Regions from separate parts of the Paraburkholderia edwinii genome, predicted to be linked through region 1. Evidence: riboswitches for the same ligand, from Rfam matches in the RefSeq annotation. Region 1 holds a riboswitch; each other region holds the start of a gene.
The links. A riboswitch is a leader RNA that binds a small molecule or an ion and turns the genes downstream of it on or off. The one in region 1 is predicted to bind cobalamin.

Region 1 (3,268 bases):
GATGGACGATCTGCCGCTGCCGCAGGTTCCATGGGCTGCCGGTGCGACTCGCGTGCCGCAGTCGCAGCAGGTGGGTCCCACGTCATTGACCCTCGACCAGATCGTTTCGCAGGTGGGTGCGCTCGGCCTCTCCGATGGCTACGACGTCGCGTTACCCGCTTCCGCAAGCGGGGTGTACTCGGTGTCGTATTTTCCGGCTGACCCGAAGCTCGAGCGCACGCTGTACATCGATCAGTACAGCGGCGCAATACTAAAAGACATTCGCTACGGCGATTACGGCGCGGTGGCAAAGGCAGTGTCTTACGGTACGTCGCTGCATATGGGCCGCTACTTCGGCCTTGCGAACCAGCTCGTTTGTACGGCGATTTCGCTTGGACTGGCAACGCTCGCCGCGACGGGCTGCGTGATGTGGTGGAAGCGCCGGCCGGCAGGCACGCTCGGCGCCCCCGCGCGCGAGCGTGCTGGTGTGCCGATGCGAGGCTGGAAGGTCGGCCTCGTTGTGCTTGGCCTTGTGTTTCCGCTGATGGGAGCGACGCTGGTCGCGGTCTGGCTGATGGACCGCATGTTGTTCGGCCGCGAATCGCGGCCGGTCGCAGCGTGACGCCATAAGGCATTTTCGTGCATAGGAGAACGACATGACGGCCACACGAGCATTCTTTCTGGTTGCGGCATCGTTCGCATGGGCGGGAAGTGCTACCGCCGCCCCGGCAACGATGATGGTGTCCGACTGCTGGATCCGGCTATTGCCCGGCGATCTGCCATCGGGCGGTTATTTCAGCGTCATGAACATGGGCCATAAGCCGGTCGACCTGCTTCGCGTGCAGACCGACGCGTACGGCAGCGCGATGCTGCACCAGACGGTCAGCAACGGCAGTATGTCGAAGATGGACATGGTGGATAAAGTCAGTGTGCCTGCCGATGGCACGCTTGCATTCAAGCCAGGTGGATATCACGTGATGCTGGAGCAGCCGAAACGGCCGCTCAAGGTCGGCGACAGGATTCCCTTCATATTCGTCTTCAGCGACGGCGAGCATCTGCAAGCCGAATGTGAAACGAAAAGTCCGGCCACGATGGGTCACTGAGACGGCATCCGCACGAAACCCGGCGTGCATGCCGTAAGGTATCGCGCACAAACGCATTTGTTATTCGTCCAGGCGTTTTCCGCGCGATAATCGGCGGCACGATGGTTGCCGCAAGGCATTAATAGGGAATATGGTGAGGCGATTGTCAAGGCCATAGCTGTGCCCGCAACTGTGAGCGCGGAGCCCGGCGCGATGAAGACACTGGGAAACCGGGAAGGCGGCGCCGGACGATGATGCGTGAGCCAGGAGACCTGCCACTGCCCGGGACGTCGACACCCCCGGTCCTGGCCGCCCGTGTCGGGTGGCTCAAACCCTGGCATGCGAGGACATTCATGCAACGGCAATACCTTTCCCGTCTCTTCGATGATGGCGCACACGCACTGCGCGGTAAGGTCATCGGGATTTTTTCGCTGCTTATCGCAGGAAACATCGGCATCTGGATCTGGGCGCTAACGGCGCTGCATGGGCGGCCCGGCCTTATCGGTACCGCAGTGCTTGCCTATACGTTCGGTTTGCGTCATGCAGTCGACGCCGACCATATCGCCGCGATCGACAACACCACGCGCAAGCTGATGCAGGGTGGCAAGCGACCCGTCGCAGTGGGTTTCTTCTTTTCGTTGGGCCACTCGACGATCGTCATTGCACTGTCGGTCGCGGTGGCGTTTGCGGCGGTCACATTGAAATCGCGCTTTGAAGACATGAAGGCAATCGGCGGTGTGATCAGCACATCCGTCTCAGCCGGCTTTCTGCTGGTGCTGGCTGTGGTCAACGTGTTGATCCTCGTGTCGGTCGTGAAAACGTTCCGGCGCGTGCAGCGCGGCGAGCGGCTGGTCGAAGAAGACCTGGACATGCTGCTCAACAAGCGCGGCTTCCTCTCGCGCGTGTTTCGTCCGCTGTTCCGGCTGGTCACGCGTAGCTGGCATATGTATCCGATCGGCTTCCTGTTTGGACTGGGCTTCGATACGGCGACAGAAGTTGCGCTGTTCGGCATCTCTGCCGCGCAGGCTGCCGACGGCATGTCGCTTGCGACCATCCTGGTCTTTCCGGCACTGTTCACCGCCGGCATGTGCCTGATCGATACGGCGGATGGCGTGCTGATGCTCGGCGCGTATGGTTGGGCCTTCATGAAGCCGGTGCGCAAGCTCTACTACAACATCACGATCACCTTCGTTTCAGTGGTAGTCGCCGTGCTGATTGGTGGCATTGAAGCGCTGGCGTTGATCGCAGACAAGCTCGATCTGAAGGGGGGCTCGTGGGACCTGATTGGCGCCGCGTCGGAGAACTTCGGTTTGCTCGGCTACGCGGTGATCGGCGTCTTCGTCGCGAGCTGGCTGATTTCTGTGCTGTTCTACAGGTTCAAACGCTACGACGATTTGCCGGTCAATCTCGGCTGACAGAGTCTCACCACATGGACTTGGCAGATGACCGCTTCACGTCTGGAAGCAGTCATCTGCAGGGTGGACTCGAAGGTCTGCTCAGGGTCGGGAGCGGAAGCTCGGTGTCCGGCAGTGCACGTTCGATTTGGAGCGCGGAGCAGTCGTGGAGGCCCGGACGTCACCATCGAGAGGGTGAGATCAAGTTGCTGATTGAGCGTTCGCTATCGGCCCGCGGCGGGCGTTAGCAAAGGCGTCGACGAGCAAACCACGACTCTCCTTGCGCCTCGCGTGAGAGCCACGTAGAGGTGTTGTGCAGTCATGCGCTCGGGCTCAAGAATGACCGCGACGTCAGCCTCCAGACCTTTCAGAAGAAGCGTGCTTCCAACGGCGCGCCGACCCAGCGGCCGACCCCGATGACGGTTTCGCTCGCGAGCCTGAATTGCCGCGCCAATGAACCCACCTTCGCCGCCGGCGGCTCTAAGCGCTGAGATGCAGCAGTGCAGCACTTCGGGTCGGTAAACGCGCGCACCGCGTTGGTCCGCGAGGGACTGGAGCAGGTCAATTGAAGTCGCGTGGCTGGGAGCAGCCATAAACGTTACTGCTGCGACTTCTGCTGGCGTTGCGGGCGTGCGGGCTCGGCCGCCTCGTATCGTTTCGACTCGCGTGAGCAAGTTTGCAGCACCCACCCCGGTCATCAGTGATGTTGCGAACTCGGCAATTTGTCGCAGCGCGTTGGGACTTGCCAAATCGAACTGGCGGGCGAAGTTCACTAGGTCTCTTAGGTCGACAGCCTCGACGGAAGTGGCGCCC
Region 2 (3,268 bases), on a different replicon from region 1:
AAGGTGCTCGATATTGCGCGGCCCAGCGATACGTTGATGCCCGGGATGAGCGGGGGAGACGACAAGCCGGGTTGAGGCGCGTTTTATGTGATGGCGGGACGCGCACGGTTGGGCGGACTAGCCGCGATCAAATCGCGGGATGGCTTGCGGGAACCGTCGATAACAGGTACGATTTGTCCGTTGAATTTGCTGGGGCGTCGGACCAGCTTTTCGTTACCCGGGCGAGCAAATTCATCAAGCTTCCAGGCCGCTCTCGAGCGGCCTTTCCTTTTTCTGGTCTCCCGTTATTTGCGGGCGGGTTTGCGTACGATTTTGCGTACGTTTCGCTGGCGGAATGTCTCCCTTCGGAATAACGGAAAACAACTCCGCCTTCGGCTTGCGAGCCAGCAGTTCAAGCACAGCCTCATCCCTGACCATTGAACCGTAACCGTCCGCCCGAGGAACGGTGCTCTTTACGACGGTCATTTTCGACGAACCGTGGACGACCGATGTTTCCGCGAGCGAACTACGGATCTGGCATAGAACGTCGTCGAGCTGGTATTGATCCTTGACCACGCGGCTTTGGTGGATGTGACGCCCGAGCAGCAAGATTTCAGGATCGTCGAGCCCCGGCAGTCCGACGGAAAGCCGTAGCCTTGAGATCGCCTGATGCTGATCGTCGGTCAGCCGGCCGACGGCAATTGGCTTGACGCGCTCGCCTTCGGCTATGCGACTCATGTGCGCGCGAATCTCGTTATCAATGTTCGGGTAAAGCGGCATCGCTCGGTATCGTCCGGTATCGTTGTGCCGCTCGCCTATGACCGGCTATGGGGTGACGGGCGATGATACCGGTGCGCCGTTCGCTGCGAAATCTGCCGAATGGCCTATCTACGGCTTCGATTAAGGCAATGTGCGCTTGCCAGGCGGTGCTTCGCGCTATGGCTGCAAGTTCGCTCGCGCGTCAGGCCACCACGCCCAGCCGCGCTTCGAATACCGTAATTCGATTGTTGCGAGCGGCGCGATTTCGATTTGCGTGAATGCCGCGGCAGGCGCGTGCAGTACATGGATGAGCGCCGCGCGCAACACGGCCGCATGTGTAATTGCGATGACCGTGAGATCAGCCAGATCGTCATTCGCTAGCGCGTCGAGCCACGCGCCGACGCGTGCGACAACCGCTTCGAACGATTCGCCGCGCGGTGGTGCCGCAGCTGGATCGCGCAGCCATGCATCCAGTGCCTGCGGCGCCTGCACGACGATATCGGCGACGCGCGCGCGTCGCCAATCGCCGTAATCCGTATCGGCAAGCCCGGCGGCGACTGTCGCGTTCAAGCCAAGCGCCTGTGCCGTGTCGCGCGCGCACGCTGCGGGACTCGTCAATGCACGTACTTCGCGTGCACCGTCGAATGCGAAGCGGGCGCGCTGCGCATACGCGTTCGCTTCGGCGAGGCCGCGCGCGTCGAGCGGCTCGTTCGCGTCCGCGAACGTCGCGCTGCGTTGCGCCGCAGTCGATGCGTGGCTGATCAACCAGAGACGTGTCTGCATGTCATGTCGTTCGAGTGCACGGGCCGCACGCCTGCGCACATTCGCACGGCTCGCGAAAAGCTTTCATTAGGCCGCACAGTTTAACGCGTAGAATAAGCGCTACTCGAAGCGCGGAAGCCGGTGCAAGCCCGGCGCGGTCGCGCCACTGTAATCGGCCATATCGATGGTCCGGGAGTCAGACCCAGCTTCGTGCCATTTCCTTCAATCGAACTATCGGGGCGCGTAACCCCAGGGAGATATCCGTCATGTCCGACGCTGTTTTCAAGCCGATCGACGCACTCGAACCCGCCGCCCAGCCCACGCCCATTCCGCTGCGCGAGCTGTTGCCGTGGGTTGTCTTCGGCGGCCTGCTGTTGTTGCTCGCGCTCTATTTCATCGGCGCCGAACAGGGCGCGACTTCGCTGATTCCCGGCATGTACGTGCACGAATTCGTCCACGACGGCCGCCATCTGCTCGGCTTCCCCTGCCACTGACGCAGGAGCGAACCATGGTAGGTAAATTGCTGGTGCGCGGCATGCTCGCAGGCATCGCCGCGGGGCTGCTCACATTCGGTTTGGCGCGCGTGGTCGGCGAGCCGCAGGTCGACCAGGCTATTTCATTCGAAGAAAAAACCGACGCGGCGAAGGGCGAAGCACCCGAGCCCGAACTCGTGAGTCGCGGCACGCAGGCGGGTATCGGCCTCTTTACCGGTGTCGTCGTGTATGGCGCTGCTGTAGGCGGGCTCTTCTCGTTGACCTTCGCATATCTGTATGGCCGCGCCGGGAAGTTGAGCGTGCGTGCACTGTCCGCGTGGCTCGCGCTCGGCGCGTTCCTTGCAATCGCAATCGTACCGGCGCTCAAGTATCCGCCGAATCCGCCGTCGGTCGGCGACCCGGAGACGATCGGCTATCGCACCGGGCTGTATTTCCTGATGATCGTCATTTCGCTGACCGCCCTCGTGTTTTCAATGAAAGTGCGGCGTCGCGCGGCTGTGCGCTTCGGCGCATGGAACGGATCGATCGTCGCGGGACTCGTCTTTATCGTGATCATCGCGGCGGTGCAGACTGGCTTGCCGGTCATCAACGAAGTGCCGGATGCGTTTCCGGCAGTCGTACTGTGGAAGTTCCGTGTTGCCGCGCTCGGCATGCAGGCGGTGTTGTGGGCGGCGATCGGTTTGCTGTTCGGCGCGCTCGCCGAACGCTTGCAGCGCTTGTCGCGCGCGGCGCGTCCGGAGCAGCGACTGGCCGGTTAAAGCGCGCGCTGGTGTCCGCCTTCCGCGGCCTGCACGGCAACCCCGTGCAGGCCGTTTTCATTGGTAGCCTGTTCGACCAGCTCGAGAAACCGTGCGAGACACGGGTTCCGGTTCGTCGCTAGCCAGACGAGCACCTGGGAAATCGACGGCGCCTGCGCAAGCGACTTGAACACCACGCCCGCCAGTTGAGCACGCTGCATCGACGTCGGCACGAGCGCGACCCCCGCGCCTTCGTCGACGAGACTCAGGACGGTTTGCTGCAGACGCACTTCGAAGCGCACATCGGGCTCGAACCCACCCGTGCGGCAGTGTTCGACGATCGTCGTATGCAGTCCCTCGCCAACCTCTCTCGCCGCGATGACGAACGGCTCATGCGCAAGCTGCGCAATGGCGAGCCGCCTCGCGCGGGCGAGCGGATGCCGGCGCGGCAGCGCGACGCACAGCGGCTCGGTAAGCACGGTGCGGGCGGCCAGGCCATGGGGTGGGGCGCCCGACAGCATGATCGCCGCATCGAGC
Region 3 (3,268 bases), on a different replicon from region 1:
GGCCACCGTCGGCGTGTCATGCGACGGGTGGTAGAGCGCGGCTGCGGGCAGCGGCACCGGCAAGGCGGGCTCACGCCCGAAGCCGAGCGCGCGCCACGCGATGCAGCGCAAAAAAGCCTCGGCGTTCTGCGGGCCGCCTTCGCGCAGATAGCGCCATAGCTGATGGCACAGCGCCGCATCGGCAGTGCTGCGCGCAATCAGGTTCGGATCTTCCTGCAAGTCGCCGGAGAACATCGCGAGCGTCTGTTGCTTGCGCTCCGCGAGCGCGACCACCTGTTCGATGCCATACGGCCAGTACGCTTCACCGCCGAGGTGATCGACCACGACCACGCGCGCATGCTGCAACACGTCTTCGACGTAAAAATCGACCGAAGCCGGCTGCCGCAGGTACGTCACGTTGGCCAGACGCACGCTCGGGAAACCGGCCGGCAGGCGCGACACGACGCTCGCGAGCAGCGACAGCGTCGTATCGGCCGAGCTCAGTACAACGATCTCCGCGGGCCGCTGATCGATCCGGATCACGCCCTTCGTATCGTCGACGAAGCCGCCCGGCGTGGTGCGCAGCAAATGCATGTTCGTGCCGCCTTGTATTCGTGGCGCACGGGCGTGGCGGAGAGCTGCCGCGCCCGCGCTGGGCCTATCAGGCCTGTTGTGCTGCCTGCGTGCTCAGCGCCTCATCGAGCGCGCGTTGCAACACCGGTTGCTCGAGGTCTTCGCCGATCATCACGAAGCGGCTCGCCTGAGGGCTCGCCGTTGCTTCGCCCTGTAGTTCCTCAGGCCGCCAGCGTCGATCGAAATAGCTGTCGAAGCGGCGTCCGACGCCCTGAATCACGAGGCGCATCGGCGCGTTCGGCAGTGCCGCGAAGCCTTTGACGCGATACACGGTGTGCTGCTCGACCACGCGCTGCAGTGCGGCGATCATCGCTTCGCGCGACGGGGCGTGGGCGCTGACGACCACCGAATCGAATTCGTCGTGGTGATGGTCGGCGTGGTCGGGGTCGTCGGCCGAGCCGTGATGATCGTGGCGCAGATGGATCGTCTCCTCCGACGCGGACTCGAGCCCGAGCAGCGCGTGCAGATCGAGCTGGCCGTTCTGCGCGCGCACCACTTTCACCTGCGCCGGAATCTCTTCGCGGATCGTCGCTTCGACCGCTTGCGCACGCGCGTCGTCGAGCAGATCGATCTTGTTGAGGATCACGAGGTCCGCGGCGGACAGCTGGTCTTCGAACAGCTCGTGCAGCGGCGATTCGTGATCGAGGTTCGGATCCGCCTGGCGAAGCGCATCGACGGCGACCGGGTTTTCGGCGAACTGGCCGCTCGCCACAGCCGGACCGTCGACAACGGTCACCACCGCATCGACGGTAAAGCTGTTCTTGATCGACGGCCACTTGAACGCCTGCACGAGCGGCTTGGGCAACGCGAGGCCCGACGTTTCGATCAGCACGTGATCGATCTGGTCGCGGCGCTCGACGAGCTTTTCCATCACGGGAAAAAACTCTTCCTGCACGGTGCAGCAAAGGCAACCGTTCGCGAGCTCGTACAGTTGGCCTTCGATTTCGCGGCCGTCTTCGTCGCAGCCGATGCCGCAGCCTTTGAAGATTTCGCCGTCGATGCCGAGTTCGCCGAATTCATTGACGATGACGGCGGCCCGCAGTCCGCCGCTGTGCTGAAGAATATGGCGCAGCAGAGTGGTCTTGCCGCTGCCGAGAAAGCCCGTGACGATCGTCACCGGGATTTTGCGCATCTGGGTTTGCATGGCGACTTCGCGAATGTGAATCGCGGCGCGATGGCCGACACCCTGTGCCAGACAAGATGCGACATCAGGCCGCGAAATGGTGGACGGAACGCCGCAACCCCGCGGCGTCAACCCTTGGACTTCTGGCCGGTATCCGGGCTGGCGAGAGCGCCGCTTCACCTTCCCACACGAGTGAACAGTTTCTCGCGCAGTGGTTTGCCTGCCCGCGCGGCCTTGCGCGCGGACCTCGAAGCCGGCTCTGCATCGCAACCACCGCGATGCGCTCGCCTTCCGTTGCGGGGGCAGCACAGGTTGACCTGAAGCGATGATGCGGCAGCCGTATTCGGCACAACGCATCGGGCAGGATTCAGGCCTGCTGTTTCCCGTTTAACTGCGCGCGCCGGACGGCGCGCGCGAGCACCAGAAGTGCGTGCGAGTGTAGGCGCGGTAAGGGGGAAGCGTCAAGGCTGGGGGCTGCCGACGCCGCCTCGTCCACCCGGCGACGAAGGGCTCATGTGCTATCGTATGCCCGCGTCCGGTGCCGCATCTGCGCGTAGCGCTCATATGCGGTTAAACGGGAAACAGGAAGCGCCGGCAGGCGCCCGACCTGTGCTGTCCCCGCCAACGGTAAGCGGCCTGCGGATTTCATGTCCGCGCATGCGTTTCGATGCCACTGTCGGCCATCCGCCGATGGGAAGGCGATGCGCATGAGGCCGTCAGCCCGGATACCGGCCGGATGCGAGGGGGCGAACGTCACGGTCGCCAGTCGCCGGTTCCGCGGGGGACGGATACGGGCGCCCACGCACGGCGTAATCGCATACAACCGCAAGCAACTGATCGCTACCGCTTGCCGCCGCCGTGCACGCTATGTGGCATTGCATGACACGTCTTTATTCCGCGCATCTCAGCGCGGTTCTCCGTACGACGGCGCTTCGAGCCGCGGTTCGTCCTGCGCGTTTTCCCGCGGTTTTCCGCGCGCTTTGCCTCGCGCTTTTTTCTGCACTTTTCACCACGGTTTTCCTCAATTCACACGGCGGCGCGCGATGAATCGGCCAATCAAGCGGCTCGCCGTCGGCATCGGCTGCAAGCGCGGCGCGAGCGTCGAACAGATCGATGCGGCCGTGCTCAGCGCGCTCGGCCCACACTCCATCGACGACGTCCGCGCAATTGCCACCATCGACATCAAGGCTCACGAACCGGGCATTGTCGGGTTTTGCGCGCGCCATGCGCTGCCGCTGCACGTTTTTTCGCGCGAGCAGATCGCGGCGGCATCAGCGGTGTCCCATGCCGGACAAATGACTGCGCCCTCGCCTCACGTTCGCGCGCACCTCGGCGTCGACGGCGTATGCGAACCGTGCGCGCTGCTCGCCGCGGCCGCCGGCCGGCTGATCGCCCCGAAACGCGTATTCGAAGGCGGCGTGACCGTCGCGATTGCTACGGCCGATGCCACAGCCGATTCCGTTGCGCTCGCAACGTTCGACCACGAACCCACTCAACATCAACAACATCACGAGGACGCTCAATGAAAACTGA

Region 2: another riboswitch for cobalamin. It lies ahead of KZJ38_RS34510 (CbtB domain-containing protein); the one in region 1 lies ahead of KZJ38_RS21485 (HoxN/HupN/NixA family nickel/cobalt transporter).
Region 3: another riboswitch for cobalamin. It lies ahead of cobW (cobalamin biosynthesis protein CobW); the one in region 1 lies ahead of KZJ38_RS21485 (HoxN/HupN/NixA family nickel/cobalt transporter).

What each region holds. Positions count from the first base shown of each region.
Region 1 covers NZ_CP080095.1:4,834,472-4,837,739, reverse strand. Annotated here, with positions in the region: gene KZJ38_RS21495 (PepSY-associated TM helix domain-containing protein) at 1-601, shown strand, start outside; gene KZJ38_RS21490 (copper chaperone PCu(A)C) at 636-1,082, shown strand; cobalamin riboswitch at 1,168-1,355, shown strand; gene KZJ38_RS21485 (HoxN/HupN/NixA family nickel/cobalt transporter) at 1,415-2,476, shown strand; gene KZJ38_RS21480 (UvrD-helicase domain-containing protein) at 2,680-3,268, opposite strand, start outside.
Region 2 covers NZ_CP080096.1:2,946,999-2,950,266, reverse strand. Annotated here, with positions in the region: gene KZJ38_RS34525 (dienelactone hydrolase family protein) at 1-75, shown strand, start outside; gene KZJ38_RS34520 (hypothetical protein) at 235-759, opposite strand; gene KZJ38_RS34515 (histidine phosphatase family protein) at 916-1,521, opposite strand; cobalamin riboswitch at 1,581-1,725, shown strand; gene KZJ38_RS34510 (CbtB domain-containing protein) at 1,767-1,994, shown strand; gene KZJ38_RS34505 (CbtA family protein) at 2,009-2,752, shown strand; gene KZJ38_RS34500 (LysR family transcriptional regulator) at 2,749-3,268, opposite strand, start outside.
Region 3 covers NZ_CP080096.1:2,129,746-2,133,013, reverse strand. Annotated here, with positions in the region: gene cobN (cobaltochelatase subunit CobN) at 1-573, opposite strand, end outside; gene cobW (cobalamin biosynthesis protein CobW) at 641-1,756, opposite strand; cobalamin riboswitch at 1,864-2,175, opposite strand; cobalamin riboswitch at 2,255-2,486, shown strand; gene KZJ38_RS31230 (cobalamin biosynthesis protein) at 2,779-3,261, shown strand; gene cobO (cob(I)yrinic acid a,c-diamide adenosyltransferase) at 3,258-3,268, shown strand, end outside.